2 regions of the Brevibacterium sp. OS20 genome follow, and region 2 is predicted to be linked to the other one. Evidence: predicted binding sites of a transcription regulator. Region 2 holds the regulator's gene; the other holds the start of a gene.
The links. The regulator HspR, encoded in region 2, represses chaperone genes until heat shock. The targets are predictions, from matches to a motif close to AAGTTGAGTCNNNNNGACTCAACTT.
Positions count from the first base shown of each region.

Region 1: the regulator HspR is predicted to act here: its motif matches at 1,935-1,959, upstream of ACVZTU_RS04480 (ATP-dependent Clp protease ATP-binding subunit).

Region 1 covers NZ_CM166367.1:1,052,215-1,055,623, forward strand. The annotation lists gene ACVZTU_RS04470 (DHA2 family efflux MFS transporter permease subunit) at 1-1,154, opposite strand, end outside; gene ACVZTU_RS04475 (TetR/AcrR family transcriptional regulator) at 1,151-1,801, opposite strand; gene ACVZTU_RS04480 (ATP-dependent Clp protease ATP-binding subunit) at 1,978-3,409, shown strand, end outside.
Region 2 covers NZ_CM166367.1:3,559,668-3,563,076, forward strand. The annotation lists gene ACVZTU_RS15910 (DUF1206 domain-containing protein) at 1-769, opposite strand, end outside; gene ACVZTU_RS15915 (heat shock protein transcriptional repressor HspR) at 919-1,359, opposite strand; gene ACVZTU_RS15920 (DnaJ C-terminal domain-containing protein) at 1,374-2,390, opposite strand; gene ACVZTU_RS15925 (nucleotide exchange factor GrpE) at 2,572-3,246, opposite strand; gene dnaK (molecular chaperone DnaK) at 3,246-3,409, opposite strand, start outside.

The DNA.
Region 1 (3,409 bases), 1.6 Mb from region 2:
CACAGGCAGCCGATGACGACGAGAACGTTCTGATCGGCCGTGACGAAGGTCCCCATGAGGAAGAGGGCGACGCCGACGATCGCGCTGCCGAGCACCGGGTACCACTTGTACCGTCCCGTCTTCGAGACGACGAAGCCGATGATGACCGAGCTCGGCAGCATCACGGCCATCATGGGCACCATGAGGAGCCCGGCCTTGGTCGCTTCGATCCCGTGGGCCATCTGCAGGAACGTGGGCATGTACGAAAGTACGCCGAACATGCCGATGGCGATGCACATGCCGGCGATTGTGCAGAGGACGAAGTTCGTGTCCTTGAACACGAACATCGGGATGACGGGTTCGGGCACAGCCTGTTCGACGAAGACGAAGACGACGGCGCTGATGACGGCGATGGCGATGAGTCCGATGATGATCGGATCGTCCCAGTCGTACTGATGCCCGCCCCACGAAGTCGTGAGGATGAGTGCCGAGGTGAATTCGGCGATGAGGATCATGCCCGCGACATCGACATGGCGTTTGACCGACCGATCCGACTTGGGGACCTTGAGGAAGAGGATGGCGGCGATGAGCGCGAGCACGCCGAACGGAAGATTGAGAGCGAATGTCCAGCGCCAGCCCGGACCCTCGGTGATCCAGCCTCCGATCAGCGGTCCCGCCACCGAGGTGACCGCGAAGTTCGCCCCCATGATGCCCATATACGGGCCGCGTTTGCGCGCCGGCACAACCGCGGCGATGAGAGCCTGCGAGAGGATGATGAGACCGCCGCCGCCGAGGCCCTGAATGACGCGTGCGGTGATGAGGACGGCCATGTTGTGGGCCAGGAAGCCGACGATCGAACCGAGGATGAACATGCAGATGGCGAAGATGAAGATCTTCTTCCGGTTGAACGAATCGCCCAACTTGCCGTAGATCGGCATCATGATCGTCGACGCCAACATGAACGCCGTCGAGACCCACAGCATCTGGTCGACGCCGTTGAGGTCACCGACGATGGTCGGCAGGGCCGTGGCCAGCATGGTCTGGTTGAGCGAGAACATGAACATTGCCAGCATCAGGCCGGTGAATAGCAGGATGACCGACGAGGTCTCGATCTCCGGCTCCTCCTCGGCGCCGTGCTGCTTCTCGGCAGCGGGCTCGGTGGCGGTAGTGGTCATTTCAGCCTTTCTAAGAGGGTCAGGAACAGTTCGATCGAGGAGGTGAACGCCTGGTCCACCCGTTCGTCGTCCAATTCGTGTTCGGTGTCGAATCGCGCGGAGGCGAAAGCGTGCTCGAGCGGGATGCTGCACAGCTGCGCGAGCATCCGCGTGGCCCGTGCGGCGGTGTCGTCATCGGCAAAGGTGATTCCGCGACGTTCGATCCGCCGGCGGATGCCGGTGATGATCTGCTCGGAGTAGTGCCGTTTCGTCTCCATGCTGAGCATGCCGAGGTGCGGATGCCGAGCCTGGATCGCGCGCAGCTTCTGCTTGTTCGCCGACCGCGGCAGCAGGAATTCGAACGCGGCGCGGATGGTGAAGGAGAGATCCTCCACCAGACGCTCGCGCCGGGGCTCGAAGTCCTCGATGAATCGCTGCAGAGCGGCGGCGATATCGTCAGAGGTCGTCAGTCCGACGATCGCCATCTCCTTGGTAGGGAAATAGTTGAAGAACGTGCGCGTCGAGACCACTGCAGCTTCCGCGATCCGAGCCACAGTCACCTCGTCGAGTCCATGATCGAAGACGAGATCGACGGCCGCGGCGTGGATGGACGCACGGCGCTCACGGGTCTGGCGCTCGCGCAGGGATTCGGTCGGTTCGGAACTCACCAGAAAATTATGCACCTCTTGCAAATTTGCACCAAATGCAGAAATGCATTCAATGCATTTCTCGACGGTGATGTTGTTCACACTCCGTCGTCGGGCGGTCGACAGGTGGGAATATATGCCTGCATGCACCTGTTGATTGAGTCGTATACGCTCAACTTTGAAAGAGGAGGTCAGCTTTGGCCACATTCTTCGGACCCGCAGGCTCGGGCGGAGACTCGTTCGACGAGTTCCTCGCTCGTTTCCTCCAGGGGCAGACCGGAGCCCGCCGAGGCCGTTCCGTCGACATCAACCGACTGCTGAGCAAGCGCAGCCACGAGGTCATCGAAGCGGCCGCGGAGTTCGCAGGACGACACGGTCAGTCCGAGGTCGACGCGCTCCACATCCTGCGCACCATGGTCGATTCCGAACCCGGAATCTCCGCCGTGCGCCAGGCCGGCGCCGATCCCGAGGCCATCGCCCATGCGATCGAAGAGCGCCTTCCGGCCAGCACCGACACCGAGGCGGATTCCACGCCCACGCTGACCGGTTCGGCCCAGCGCGCCCTGCTCGACGCCTACCAGGTGGCGCGAGCCTTCGGGTCGACCTACATCGATCCCGAACACATGTTCTTCGCCTTCGTGCTCAACCAGGAGATGCCCGCCGGTCGGATCCTCGCCCAGGCAGGCGTCACCCAGGCTGCACTGCAGGCCGGTGCCGAGGCGGCCGAAGCCGCAGGCATGCACCCCGGCCAGGAGGCCGAAGGTGAGGACGGTCAGGAATCCGTGCTGGAGAAGTTCGGCACGGACCTCACCGAGCTCGCAGCCGAAGGCAAACTCGATCCCGTCATCGGCCGCTCGGAGGAGATCGAACAGACGATCGAGATCCTCGCCCGCCGGACGAAGAACAACCCGGTTCTCCTCGGCGAGGCCGGTGTCGGCAAGACCGCGGTCGCCGAAGGCCTCGCTCAGGCCATCCACTCGGGCGAAGTTCCCAAGCAGCTGCAGGGCAAGCGCATCATCGCGCTCGATATGCCCGGAATGCTCGCCGGCACGCGCTACCGCGGTGACTTCGAAGAGCGCCTGACCGGAGCGCTCAACGAGATCGCCGACGACGGGGACATGATCGTCTTCGTCGATGAACTCCACACCCTCGTCGGCGCCGGCGGCAACGGCGAGGCGAACTCGATGGACGCCGGCAACATCCTCAAACCGCGACTGGCCCGCGGCGATCTGCACATGATCGGCGCGACCACGCTCAAGGAGTACCGCACCATCGAGAAGGATTCGGCTCTCGAACGTCGCTTCCAGCCGGTGACCGTGGGCGAGCCGAGCGTCGAGGACGCGGTGACGATCATCGACGGGCTGAAGGATCGGTACGCGGAGTTCCACGAGGTCACCTACACCGCAGAGGCGGTCCGCGCGGCCGTGGAGCTGTCGAACCGCTACATCACCGACCGGTTCCTGCCGGACAAGGCCATCGACCTCATCGACCAGGCGGGCGCCCGGATGTCGCTCAGGCGCGGACCCGCGGTCGATATCGACGCGCTCAAGCTCAATCTCTCCGAACTCGAAGCGGAGAAGAAGTCCGCTATCGAGGTCGAGGACTACGAGCGTGCCGGCCGTGTCCGCG
Region 2 (3,409 bases):
TGCCCTTGAGCGCACCGTCGATACCAGTGAACTCCTCCGGATCACCGGTCGCCGCAGACACCACGATGAGGATGCCCACCGACAGCAGCGTCGCACCTTTGCCCAGATACCCGACAACACCGGTGAATCCGACGAGGAAGCGGGTGAACGCGCTGCGCGGCCGACGAAGCTCATCTTTCCACTTCCGGCGCAGACCATTGATACAGAACACGATGCCGATGAGCGCAATCACGGCGCCGGCAGCCATGAGGATATACAGTCCGCCCGGGGCCTTCGCCACGGTCGTCGAGGCCTGTGAGCTCACTTTGCCCGAGTCCGATCCTCCGCCGAAGACGAACTGGGAGAAGGTCGCGGCAACCACAACATAGGCAATGGCAGAACCGACCGTCGAGAAGAAGTCGATCCACTGTTTCCTCCCCTGCTTCTCCTGCGGGTCGCGAGTTCCGGCACCGCGCAGCGACGACGCACCGAAGAACGCGTTGACCAAGCACCACAACGCCATCAGCGCACAGCCGAGGAAGCAGATCACGATCAGCACCAGGCCGAAGGGCTGTGAAGCGATCTGTCCGACCGCTCCGGCCTGGTCGGCTTCGCCGCCGCCCTGCCCCAGGCCGATCGTCACGGCCGTCGCACCGAGGATCGCGTGGACCAACCCATTGGCAATGAAGCCCGCGCGGGCCACACGCTCGAACCAGCGGCTGTCCGCGGCTTCCTGAGCCGCCGAATCGGCACTGTCGGCGACCTGTCGAACCTTCTCTTTCTCGTTCACAGAGTCAGTGTCGCACAACACGTGTACTTTTCTGCGCCGCAATGAACTGGATTCGTCGAGCAACGCGAAAAGGCGGAGTGCGCACCGAAAGTTCGGTTCGCACTCCGCCTCGACGCTGTTCTCAGCGTCCCAGTCGGGCCTCGTCAGGATCAGCCGCGTCGGTACCGGTTGTACAGCACCAGAGCTCCCGGCTCAGGGCGACCCTGTGGGCGTCGTCCCCTCGAGATCGAGACGACGTCTCCGCCCACGGTTCCGGCCGCGAAGACACGCGCATCGCGTTCCTGCACCGACCGGCGTGCCCGAACCTCGTCCTCAAGCTCCTCGTTGCGGCTCTTGAGCGCATCGACCTGATTCTGCAGGTCGATGATCTTCTTGATCCCGACGAGGTTGACTCCCTCGTCCTGCGACAGCTGCTGGATCAGTCGCAGCTTGGCGATGTCCTTCCCGGAATAACGCCGGCCCCGGCCCGCAGTGCGTTCCGGAGAGACGAGACCCAGTCGGTCATACTGCCGCAGCGTCTGCGGGTGCATGCCCGCCAGATCCGCGGCCACCGAGATGACATACACCGCCGCACTCGATGAAATGTGCATTGTGATTCACCACCTCAGCTGGCCTTGGCTTTGTCCAGCAAGCCGGCGCGTGGGTCCTCACCTTCAGTGGCGGCCTTGAACGACTCGACCGCTTGCTTGGCTTCCTTGGACAGGTTCTTCGGCGCCACGATCTCGACTGTCGCCAGCAGATCGCCGGTGCCCTTCTTCGTCTTCACACCTTTGCCCCGCACGCGCAGGGTCCGTCCCGACGGTGTACCCGGTGCGACCTTGACCTTGACGGGCATCCCGCCCAGAGTCGGCACCTTGACCTCGGCGCCGAGGGCCGCCTCGTCGAAGCTGATCGGCAGATCCATCCGCAGGTTGTCACCATCGCGGGTGAAGACCGGGTGCGGGCTCACGTGCACGGTGAGGATGACGTCTCCGGGCTCGCCGCCGTTGGGGCTGGCCTTGCCCTTGCCGGCCAGGCGGATCTTCTGTCCGTCCTTGACCCCGATCGGGGTGCGCACGGTCAGCGGCTTCCCGCCGGGCATGTTCAGCTTCACCGAGGCGCCGTCGATGGCTTCGGTGAACGACAGCGTCGTGCTCGACTTGATGTCGCCGCCCTTGACCGGAGGCTGGTAGCCGCCGTATCCGCCGCCACCGCCGAAGCCTCCGCCGAATCCGCCGAGCAGATCCGCCAGGTCCGGGGGAACGTCTCCCCCACCGCCGTAGGTCGTGCGGGTCCGGGTGCGTCCGCCGCCTCCGAAGAGGTCGGAGAACACGTCGTCGAATCCGCCGCCGGCAGCCCCGCCGGGTCCACCGGAACCGGCGCTGAACCTGGCGCCGCCGCCCATGGCACGGACCTGATCGTACTGGGCCCGGGATTCCTTGTCGGAGAGCACCTGGTGGGCCTGGCCGATCTCCTTGAACTTCTCCTCGGCCTTCTCATCACCGGGGTTGGCGTCCGGGTGATACTTGCGCGCGAGCTTGCGATAAGCCTTCTTGATCTCGGCGTCGGAAGCATCCTTGGAGACGCCGAGGGTTTTGTAGAAGTCCTTGTCGAACCAATCATTCTGAGGTCCGGTATTCACCTGGCACCTCCTTTCCTTCCAATCAATCCTGTCATCAGGGTATTCACTTGTCCTCTCACAATCCGCATCCCCGGGGCGATGCCCCGAAGATCCGGACCGCCGCCGAGGCGGTTCCCCGGCCCCGCACGTCGGTGAACCGGCGTGCGGGGCGGGCGGCCGCCTCGGCGATCATGGTCGCTGCTCAGTCCTCCGGCTGCTGGACACCGACGCGGGCGGCGCGGATGATGCGCTCCCCGATCCGGTAGCCCGGCTGCATGACCAGGAAGAGCGTCGGATTCTCGACCTCATCCGAAGGCTGCTGCATGAGCGCCTCGTGGATGTTCGGATCGAACTCGTCGCCGACCTCTCCGTACTGTTCGACGCCGAGCTTGTTCAGCGATTCGACGAGCTTGTTCACGTGGGTCTCGAAGGGCCCGGTGACATCGCCGTTGTCGCGAGCGAGCTTGACCTCGTCGAGCACGGGAATCAGGGCCTCGACGACCTTGATCGTGCCGCCGAGCGCCGCACGCTCACGTTCGCGGTCGGCCCGCATCCGGTAGGCCGCATATTCGGCGTTGATGCGCTTGAGGTCGGCCAGGTATCCCGCTGCCTCAGAACCCGGTTCGGGCTCGGCCTCCGGCTCGATGTCCTCGAGACCCGAGGCATCGGACGGGATGTCCACACCGAGGTCGCTGGCATCGGCCGCGGCAGCCTGTTCGGCATTCGGGTCCGCGGTCGGCTCCTCGCCGGCCCCGGCCGAGGCCGACTGGGCGTCGGCCTCGGGACGGACCTCACCGGTGTTCGGATCGACCCGGCGCTTGTCACTGAAGGTGAAGCCTGGCTCCTCGGACGACTTGTCGTTGCCCTCGGCAGTCATTACTTCTTCTCCTCATCCTCATCGTCGACAACTTCGGCGTCGACGACATCGTCGTCTGCGCTCGCATCGGCTGCGCCTTCACCGGCAGCTTCGGCGCCTTCGGCACCGCCCTGCTGGCTGTAGATGGCTTCGCCGATCTTCTGCTGGTTCTCCACGAGCTTGT